DNA from 3 places in the Bifidobacterium sp. UTBIF-78 genome. Region 1 is predicted to be linked to each of the others. Evidence: riboswitches for the same ligand, from Rfam matches in the RefSeq annotation. Region 1 holds a riboswitch; each other region holds the start of a gene.
The links. A riboswitch is a leader RNA that binds a small molecule or an ion and turns the genes downstream of it on or off. The one in region 1 is predicted to bind thiamine pyrophosphate.
Positions count from the first base shown of each region.

Region 2: it holds a riboswitch for thiamine pyrophosphate, as region 1 does, so the genes downstream of both, BG22_RS09265 (hydroxyethylthiazole kinase) here and BG22_RS05215 (ECF transporter S component) in region 1, are expected to answer to the same signal.
Region 3: it holds a riboswitch for thiamine pyrophosphate, as region 1 does, so the genes downstream of both, tenA (thiaminase II) here and BG22_RS05215 (ECF transporter S component) in region 1, are expected to answer to the same signal.

Region 1 covers NZ_JFAO01000019.1:45,568-48,841, forward strand. The annotation lists gene BG22_RS05210 (ABC transporter ATP-binding protein) at 1-547, opposite strand, end outside; gene BG22_RS05215 (ECF transporter S component) at 563-1,183, opposite strand; TPP riboswitch at 1,256-1,364, opposite strand; gene BG22_RS05220 (dipeptidase) at 1,472-2,863, opposite strand; gene BG22_RS05225 (DUF3043 domain-containing protein) at 2,975-3,274, shown strand, end outside.
Region 2 covers NZ_JFAO01000046.1:6,207-9,480, forward strand. The annotation lists gene thiC (phosphomethylpyrimidine synthase ThiC) at 1-517, opposite strand, end outside; gene BG22_RS09265 (hydroxyethylthiazole kinase) at 731-1,753, opposite strand; TPP riboswitch at 1,745-1,850, opposite strand; gene BG22_RS09270 (HAMP domain-containing sensor histidine kinase) at 1,858-3,274, opposite strand, start outside.
Region 3 covers NZ_JFAO01000003.1:100,144-103,417, forward strand. The annotation lists gene BG22_RS00930 (aldo/keto reductase) at 1-610, opposite strand, end outside; gene BG22_RS00935 (metallophosphoesterase family protein) at 781-1,527, opposite strand; TPP riboswitch at 1,724-1,881, shown strand; gene tenA (thiaminase II) at 1,875-2,642, shown strand; gene BG22_RS00945 (dienelactone hydrolase family protein) at 3,226-3,274, opposite strand, start outside.

The DNA.
Region 1 (3,274 bases):
GTACGCCGTCGGGGTCGAGGTTGGCGGTGGGTTCGTCGAGCAGCAGCAGGCCGGGCCTCATGGCCAGCACGCCGGCCAACGCCAGCCGCTGACGCTGACCACCGGACAGATGGCGCGTGGAGTGGTTCATCTCCAGGGATTCGAGGCCGACGATGTCGAGCGCCGACCGCACGCGACGCCATGTCTCCTCCCGCGGCACGCCCAGATTCTCGCAGGCGAAGGCCACGTCGTCGCCCACACGCTCGAGGATGATCTGGGAATCCGGGTCCTGCAGAACGAGACCAGCCTTGCCTCTGGCCGTATTGGCGTCCGTTCCGCCGATGCGGAGCTCGCCCTCGCTCTCACCTTCGTCATCGCTGCCCAGCACACCGGCCATGGCCGCCATGAAGGTGCTTTTCCCGGCGCCCGACGCGCCCAGAAGCAGGACGCGCTCACCGGGACGAATCGTCAGATCCACATGGCGCAGGGCGAAGTCCTTGCGCGTGGAATGACGCCAGCCCCAGTCGCGCGCCTCGACGCCGACCGGGGCCACCTGCTGCAATGTCATATGGACATCCACCGATCAGACCAGCGCCTTCGTCCTGCCGGACTCGAAGCGGTCAAGCACGCCGGTGGCGGCGATGGCGCGGTGCACGTACCACATGAGCACGCCGGCAATCACGGCACCGGAGATCAGCGTGGTGACGAGGTAGCACAGACCGTAGGTGCTGAAGTAGCCGATGCCCACGTAGCCGCCGAACGGGGAGAACTCGTACAGGTAGTTGCCCAGACCGGCCAGCAGACCGGAGAGCGTGGCGATCAGCGGGTTCCACTTGCGGTAGAGCACCAGCACGAAGGCCAGCTCGGCGAACACGCCCTGCACGAGGCCGATGATGATGGAGCCGCTGATGCCGAACACATTGCCGGCGCCGATGATGTATTCGATGCAGGCGGCGACCAGCTCGGCGTAGATGGCGGCGCCCGGCTTGCGCACGATGAGTCCGGCCAGAGGACCGGCGAACAGCCAGAACGCGCATACCAGACCGCTGAATCCGGGGAGTACCGCATCCAACGCGGTGGTCGGAATCTTGTAGATGAGATCCCAACCGGCGAAGATGACGCCGGATGCGACGGCGACGATGGACGCCACGACGATATCGACGACGCGCCACTTGTAGTTGGCCTTGGCCACAGCTTGTGCCATGTGAGTGCCCTTCTTCTCATTTCGCATACGGCCATGACGAGTGGGCCGCACGCGGATTGGTTCAGGCACGGGTAGATAAGAGCGACAATTCCGTGACGACGGCATTACCCGGTCACGTTCCATCGGTCGAGACTGCACGTCTCCTCTCAGCCGCCCTGCGGCAGCTCCCGTGTCAACTCTCCAGACTATAGGGCAAGACCGGACGGAAGGCAATAGGGGCGTCCGACAATCGGCCCGCCCCTGCATCATCCCGGGGAATCCCGGAGTATCCCTGCGGAAATCCCCGGACTACTTCGCCGGCTTCCCCAACTTGTCGAGCAGCAGGGCCTCGGCAATCACATCGTTCTTCAGACCGGGCAGCGAGACGGACTCGTTGGGGCTGTGGGCGTTGGACTTCGGGTCCTCCGGGCCGGTGACCAGCACCTGGGCGCCGGGGAAGAGCCGCTGCAGTTCGGGGATGAACGGAATCGAACCGCCCTGGCCCTGGTTGATCGGGGCCACACCGAACGCCTCCGCCATGGCCTCGAGCGCATCCTGGGTGGCTTCGGCGTTCGGGTCCATGGCCCAGCCCATGCCGTTGTCGCCGGCCTCGACCTCGACCTGCGCACCGAACGGCGCGGACGACTCCAGATACCGCATCAGCGCGGCCTGCGCCTCCTCCGGACGCTGGCTCGGCGCGGTGCGCAGCGACAGGCGGAACCTGGTCTCCGGGCTGATCACATTGAACGACCCCTCCACCGAGTGGGCGTCGAGGCCGATCACGGTCAGCGACGGCTTGGTCCACAGGCGGGAGGCCAGCGAACCGGTGCCCGCGAGCACATAGCCGTCCACGATGCCGGCGTCGGCGCGCACGCCGTGCTCGTCCACGTCCTGCTGCAGGCCACCCACCGGCTCGTCGGCGGCGATGCCCGGCACCGCGAGGTCGCCGTCGCCGTCGTACAGCGAGGAGATGAGCATCGCGGCGAGCGTGGTGGAGTCGAGGATCGGGCCACCGTACTGGCCGGAGTGCACCGGATGGGTCAGGGCGCGCACGGTGACGTCCACGGTGGTGTTGCCCCTGAGCGAGGTGGTCAGCGAGGGGATGTCCGGCGCCCAGTTGCCCGAGTCGGCCACGATGATCACATCGGCGGCGAATTCGTCCCGGTGCGCCTCGATGAACGGGATGAAGCTGGGCGAGCCCATCTCCTCCTCGCCCTCGATGAACACCTTGATGTTCACCTTGAGATCGTCGCCGAGCGCCTTCAACGCGCCGGAATGGATGGCGATGCCGCCGCCGTCATCCGCCGAGCCGCGACCGTAAAGACGACCGTCAACCTCGGTGGCCGTGAACGGATCAGTGTCCCATGCGGTCGCGTCAGGCACCGGCTGCACATCATGATGCGCATAGAGCAGCACGGTCGGGGCGTCCGGCGAGACGACGCGAGAGCCGATGACCTCCCACGCCCCCGGGGTGCCGTCCTCGTTCGTGGCCTGCGCCACCTTGGCGTCGACGCCCACCAGGCGAAGCTCCTCGGCCACGAATTCGGCGGACCGCCTCATATGCTCGGCGGTGATGCCCTGCGCGGAAACCGAACGCAACGCGATCTTGCGCGTCAGCAGTTCCACGATGCGGTTCCAGTCGGATTCCACGCGCGCGCGAATCTCATCGGCGGACAGCCTCTCGGCGTTGGATGCGGCCATGTGCCCTCCTTATATATCGGTAATATAACGGCGTCATTGCAGCGGTCAGAGCAGCGGTCAGACCGCAAACACCGCTTGAACAGTGTCTGAACGTCACCGTAACCTCAAAGCATGACATGGAATCCGTTCAAGAAGAAGGAAGAGGCCCAGAAGCCCGCTGAGCCCGTCGTCAAGAAGGCCGACCCGCAGGGTCCGAAGGGCCGCCCGACCCCGAAGATGAAGAAGGCGCAGGCCGCCGGCATCCGCCCGCTGGTCCCGGCCGACCGCAAGGCCAGCGCCAAGGCCGCCAAGGCCCGTATGCGCGAGCGCGAGAACGCCGAATACGAGGCGATGCAGAAAGGCGACATCAACCACATGCCCAAGTCCGAGCGTCTGCCGTGGCGCATCTACATCCGCGACTACGTGGACGCC
Region 2 (3,274 bases), on a different contig from region 1:
TGCCGGAACCGTCGTTGCCGCCGACCGAAGCCTCGGGCTTGGTCTTGGAGACGTGCAGCGGGCCGGCGCCGATGTAGTCGATGCAGCCGTCGGGCAGCTCGTTGATGAGCTTGACGAGGCTTTCGGTCTCGGCGGAAAGACCCACAATCGCCTCGTCGCCGAGCAGGGCGCGGGCCTCGCGCGGCTCCATGTCGGTCTGGCCGATATGCACGCCGTCCACCTTGATGCCCTTGCGACGGGCCTGCCAGACCACATCCGCGCGGTCGTCGATCACGAAGGCCACGGAGTCGGACTTGTTGTTGTCCTCGATGATCTGCGCGATGTCTTGGGCCATGGAGGTCAGTTCGGAGGCGTCCGCCTTCTTGGCGCGCAACTGGATGAAGGTTGCGCCGCCGCGCAGGGCCTGATCAACCACATCGGTGAGCGGGCGGCCCTTGCAGTCCTCGGGGCCGACCACGAAGTACGCGGACAGGTCGAACGAGTCGCGCATGGAGGCGTATGGGTATTCGTTGTTCATTGGTGTTCCTTGGTGTTGGGTTATTAAGGAAGTCTTGTTGTGTATCAGTGGGCGGGGGAAGTGAGGATTTCTCGGTCTTGACGCCCTCTGCTGAGGGGCTGGCCGGCGGATCATGGGCAAGTCGGGTACCGGTGGGCTTGGCTCCCTCTGATGAGGGAGCTGACTCGCGTAGCGAGGCCGGAGAAGAGACCGCCCCTCTCAACTCGCTACGGTCTACTGCACCGCAATCGCCGATTCCGCCACCTGTTCGGGCGTGAGATTCCACAGCGCATCCAGTAGATGCACTTGGAACGAGCCCGGGCCGTCGGCCTTGGCCTCGGCGATCTCGCCCGCGCGGTTGTACAGCAGGGTTGCCGCAAGGGCTGCGGTCAACGGTTCGGCGACGGCCAGATACGTGGCGGTCACGCCGCCCAACGAGCAGCCGGCGCCGGTGATCTTGGACATCAGCGCGCTGCCGCCCGGCAAGCGGTAGACCTGCTCGCCGTCGGTCACCAGATCCACCGCGCCCGAGACGGCCATGGCCGCCTTGCCGGCAGGGGCTGAGGCGGTGAGGAACCGGGCCAGTCGCTTCGCCGGTTCGACGGCCGCGTCCACCTCATCCACCGACTCGACGCCGGCGGGACGGGTCTCCGGATTGTTGCCGTCGGACTGGTTCAGCCCCCACATATCGGCCAGCGCGATGATTTCGGAGGCGTTGCCGCGCACGATGGTCGGCGGTGTGGCGCGGAAGGCGCGCAGAATCTCGGTGCGCGTCCGGCCGATGCCCGCCGCCACCGGGTCCAGCACCCACGGGTGGCCGGATTTGCGGAAGGCACGCGCGATCTGCGGCAGCGCGTCCGCGTAGAAGGGCAGCAAAGTGCCCACATTGATGTAGTCGGCGCCGGAGATGGAGGCCGTGTCGATCACGTCGTCCGGCAGGAAGCTCATGGCAGCCGTGCCACCGGCCGCAAGCTGTGCGTTGGCCACCAGATTGATGGTCACGAAGTTCGTGAACGACTGAGCCAGCGGCGTCTTGGCCTTCACATCCCGTACGGCCTGCGCGATGCCGTGGCGTAGCGAGGCGAGCTCGTCGTCATCGGCGTGTGCGCCCGCCGTGGCTATATTGCTATTGCTCGCATTGCCGGCATTGCCCGCATTCGCGCAATGGCAATCAGCGCAATGCCCGTGCTCGTCATGGTCGTGTCCATTCGCACCGTGTGCGTCCGTGCAACATGATGCGTGCGAATCATCGCTCATATCACTGCTCCCTACGATGGTCTTAACCAACAGGTTCTAAGGGTCAGGCCGTGGCCATTCTCAACCCGCGTTCCCACGGGTTCCCCTGCATTACGTTGCCGACGTTATGCCCCAACATGGACATGGTTGTTACAAAATCGCACAGAAACGGCGAATCGGCCTGCTTCGGGTCTGGCGAGTCGCAGCTCGGCATGGTATAAATCCGCGATCTCTTTGACGATGGACAGGCCCAATCCATTGCCGGGCCGGTTCTCCAACCGTGAGGCCGCGCCTCGGTGGAAGGGAACGAGCAAGTCGTCCAGATCGCTGGAATCGGAAGGCCGGCCGGCATCGGAGGAGCCACCGGATTCGTCGGGGTTGCCGGATTCGCCGGAATCGTGCGCGGCATTGTTGCCGGCCGACCCATCGTTGACGGTCGCATCGCCGGCGGCCCCGCCATCGGCACCCGTCTCCGTGCTGTTCTCCACCAACAGCTCCGCGCAGCCGTCCACCGCGCAGCCATCCATCGTACCGTCGTCTACCGTGCTGCCACTCACCGTGCTACCGTCCGCGGTATCGCCACTCACCGTACTGTCGTCCACTACGCCGCCTGCCGCACGCACAGTGACGGCGATGTCCCCGCACTCCACGTTATGCACCACCGCATTGCGCACGAGATTGCCGACCAGCAGCGCGAGCATCGTCTCGTCCGCCCGCACCCGCACCGACCGGTCGATGTCGGTGCGCACGTTCAATCCGCGCGCCTCGATCGCATCCCACGAGACATCCAGCGCGTGTTCCGCCGCATCCCCGAGCGATGTCTCCGGCGGCTCCGCGTCGCCGTGATGCAACGCCATGTTCTGCACGCGCGACAGCGCCAACAGCCCCTCCACCAGATCGGCGGCGTTCCGATCGGCGTCGAGCGCGCGCCGCACTGCGGGCTCCACATCATCGGGGAAGCGGCCCTGGCTCAGCGGCGCGTCCAGACTGGTCTCGATCACCGCGATCGGCGTGCGCAGCTCGTGCGACGCGTTCGCGATGAACTGCCGTTGCGTGGCCGCCGCGCGCTCGATACGCTCCAGCATGGTGTTCACGTCCCCGGCCAGATCGGTCACCTCGTCGGACCCCGCCAGCGTCACGCGCCCACCCGGTTCGGCAGGGTCAAGCCGCTGCATCTGAGCGCCCAGCGACGAGATGCGCCCGGCCAGCCGCCGCGAGATGAGCCACGCCATGATCATGGCCAGCACGGCGAACGCGGCGAACAGCGCCAGCGAGAACCACATGGCGCTCTGCATCAGGGGCTTGCGCATGTCCGCATCGCTGATCTCCATGATCGAGCCGGGCGTCATCGGCCCGCAGCCCACCGCGTAATTGGTGTAATAACAGCCGGTGGTTGACACATAGAGCTCGCCGTTCTCGGGCGAGGGCAGCGTGGAGCCCTTGGCCACCTGATACAACCGGTAGGACGACCGGTCGTAGATGCGGCTGAAGAACATGGCCTGCAACGCCAGCGCGATTGCCAGAAACACCGCCACCAACAGA
Region 3 (3,274 bases), on a different contig from region 1:
GGTCCTTGAGCATCTGGTTGGCGCGTCCGAGCGGGCTCCACGCCTCGGTGATGATGCCGTGGGCCTCGTCATAGGCGCGCTGCTCGTTCTGCTGGAAGAACGGATGCAGCTCCACCTGATTGACGGCCGGCGTCACACCGGTGGCACGGATGAGCAGGTCGATGTGGCCGGGCAGGAAGTTGCTCACGCCGATATGCTTGACGATGCCCTGCTGCTGCGCATCGACTAGCGCCTGCCACGCCTCCACGAACTGACCCTGCGAGGGGTTGGGCCAATGGATGAGGTACAGATCGATGTAGTCGAGTCCCATGCGGGCCACCGACTCCTCGATGGTCGCGCGCGCCTGATCGTACTGGTGATGACGGCCGGGCAGCTTCGAGGCCACGATGATCTCCTCGCGCGGCACTTCGGACTCGCGGATCGCCTTGCCGACCATGCCCTCGTTCTCGTAGTTGAACGCGGAATCGATGAGCCGGTAGCCCACCTCCAGTGCCGACTTGATGGCCTCCGCGCCCGCGAAGCCGTTCACTTTGTATGTGCCGAATCCGATGGCGGGCAATTCCAGCCCGTCATGTGCCTTGCGCGTGGGGATTGCCGGCGGTTCCATCAGCGTCATCATCGCTCCTTTGCTGTCTTGTGCTGTTTGCATGCATATCTGGGCCAGTGCTTGGCCAGTGTGCCGAGGCGGATGCCCCGCCGTTGACAACTGTACTCGTCGTAACCGTGCTGCGCCGGAAGCTGATTAGGCTATTGCGACGATTGCGATCAGTCCTGTTGCGCTCAGAACGTAGGCATGTCGAGCGACGGAGTCCCCGCGGCGTTGGCCCTGCCCATGTCTCTCGCCGTGGCGTGTTCGCGGAACCACGCGATGACCTGCGACTCGCTCACCGGCTGCAGCGACCAAGCATCAAGCCCCACGTTCAACGCCTCGGGGCGGGCGCCGTCGGGGGAGAGCTGGTGGGTGTGCCCGTACAGCAGCATCCGGCCGTCGAACGGCAGCGCCTTCGCGCTGAATTTCGCCACATCGTCGGGCCAGCTGTATGCCAGATCCTCACGATAGGGGAAATGCGACAGGTTGACCGTGCCAAGCCCGTCGATATCGACGGCGTCGTTGGGCTCCAGGGTTTCGAACAGGTTGCGCGCAGGCTTATCCTCGAGCCACCAATCGTCGTGATTGCCGATCACGCCATGCAGGTGCCTGCAGTTAAGCGCCCGCAGGCAATCCTTGAAATGATTGAGCGACGTGCGGAATCCGATGTCGCCGAGAATCCAGAGTTCGTCATCGGGCCGGACCTGTGCGTTGATGGCATCGATGACCGCCCGGTCGTGGGCGTCGGTGTCGGCCGCCTCGCGGAAGGTGAGCCCCGAATCGAGCGCGGTCTTCTTGGCCCAGTCCTCGGCGGCCTTGCGGCCGTAGGTGTGCAGAATCTCCTCGTAGGTCGAACGACTCGGATCGAACGTGGTGAATCCACGTAGCACGGTGACCAGCGGATGCCCGAAATGCGTGTCGGTGGTGAAATATCGCATCGTATGCTCCTTCTCGATGGCTGAGACCGTCCTGCGGCTCGCATCTGTTGTTGCTTGCTTCCACGGATTCCTCATCAACCTCTGATTCCAGAGTAGGCGGTTCCGTGGGGAGGCGTTATACGCCGGCCGAATCGTCGATCGCATCTGCTGCGGTTTTAGCCGCCATGGCGCTGCGCCCGGTCTGCCGTTATAATGAGCGACGTTGCAGGGGAACCTGAGCCGGCCGCGCGAATCCCGTCTGATGATCTGGACGCTTGGATATCCGCTCGGCCGGCTCGAGGTTGAGAAAGGCGCGGGCCTGACCCTTGGAACCTGTTGGCCAACACCATCGAAGGGAGCAATCGCATATGACCGCCGACACCGTCACGTCATCGTCGTTCGACGCCGCCGCATTCGGACCCATCACGCTCGACCATCTGCCGCCGTTCGCGCAGCGCCTGCGCAAGGCCGCCGACCACGTCTGGGAGGAGGGATACCGCCAGCCGTTCCTGCGCGAACTTGGCGCCGGCACGCTCGACCGTGAGAAGTTCGCCTTCTACCTGCTGCAGGACTACCGCTACCTCGACGACTACGCCAAGGTCCACGCCCTCGCGCTCACCAAGACGCACGACCCCGAGATCATGCGCTTCATGGTTGATGTGCAGAACGCCATCTTCAACGTGGAATCCGCCATGCACCGCAAGTACATGGCGAGCTTCGGCGTGACCGAGGCGGAGATGAACTCGGTGCGTCAGTCGGCGTTCGCACGCGCCTACACGTCGAACATCCTGTCCATCGCCTACGGCAATCCGCTGGTTGACGTTCTCGTGGCCGTGCTGCCCTGCGCTTGGGTGTACGCCGATTACGGGCAGCGTCTCGCCCGCGAATTCGGCGATTCGCTGGAGTCGAACCCATACAAGAGCTGGGTCGACACGTACAAGACCGACGAGTTCTGGAGCTCGGCGGCGTGGCTGCTCAAGCACATCGAGACGCTCGTGGAGGGGCTGAGCGAGGAGAGCAAGGCCGAACTCACCGAGATCTTCGTCGTCGGTGTCGAAAACGAGTATATGTTCTGGGCCAGCGCCTACGACATGCAGTACTCGTGGAAGCCCGAATGGGACGCGGCACGCGCGTGAGCGCTGCCAAGCGGGGGACGCCGCCGTTCCCTGGACGCTAATGGTTTGTCTCTCAATTGTTGGAGTGGTATCGGCCCTCTCTGATGAGAGGGCCGTCAGCGAAGATGACTGGGGAGAAAAAAGCTGAAGCCCTCAATTATTTATAGAGACGGACCACTAGTTGCGTTACGAGGGGCTCCCCAACAGGGCAAGCTCCGAGTATGGATGCCGATATATCGGTGTCTGTACTCAGAATCCCCGTTGAACAGCCTCTTGTAACGCAGATAGTCATTTGGGTGGCCTGAAACGCGGTTCGTGCAAGCACGAATGCAGGGACCGCCGGTGGTTGAACACTTTGCAAGCATGGTATCTGGCTTGCAAGGGGTACATATGGGCGTGTGCGGACAGCTATCTGCGTTGCAAGGGGTACCTTATCGGCGAAATGCCGAGTACAAACGTTGCGATATCGCCGTCCGTACTCGGAATATCCATCGTCAGGTACCCCTTGCAACGCAGATAGCTATCCGGAGAACCCGGAATGTACCCCTTGCAAGCGAGATAGGCGCCAACAGCAGTCGAATCCTGCTGCCGGATCGCTGCGTGACTACAGTCCACGCAGAAAAACGCTGATGTCGGCGATTTCCTGATCGCAG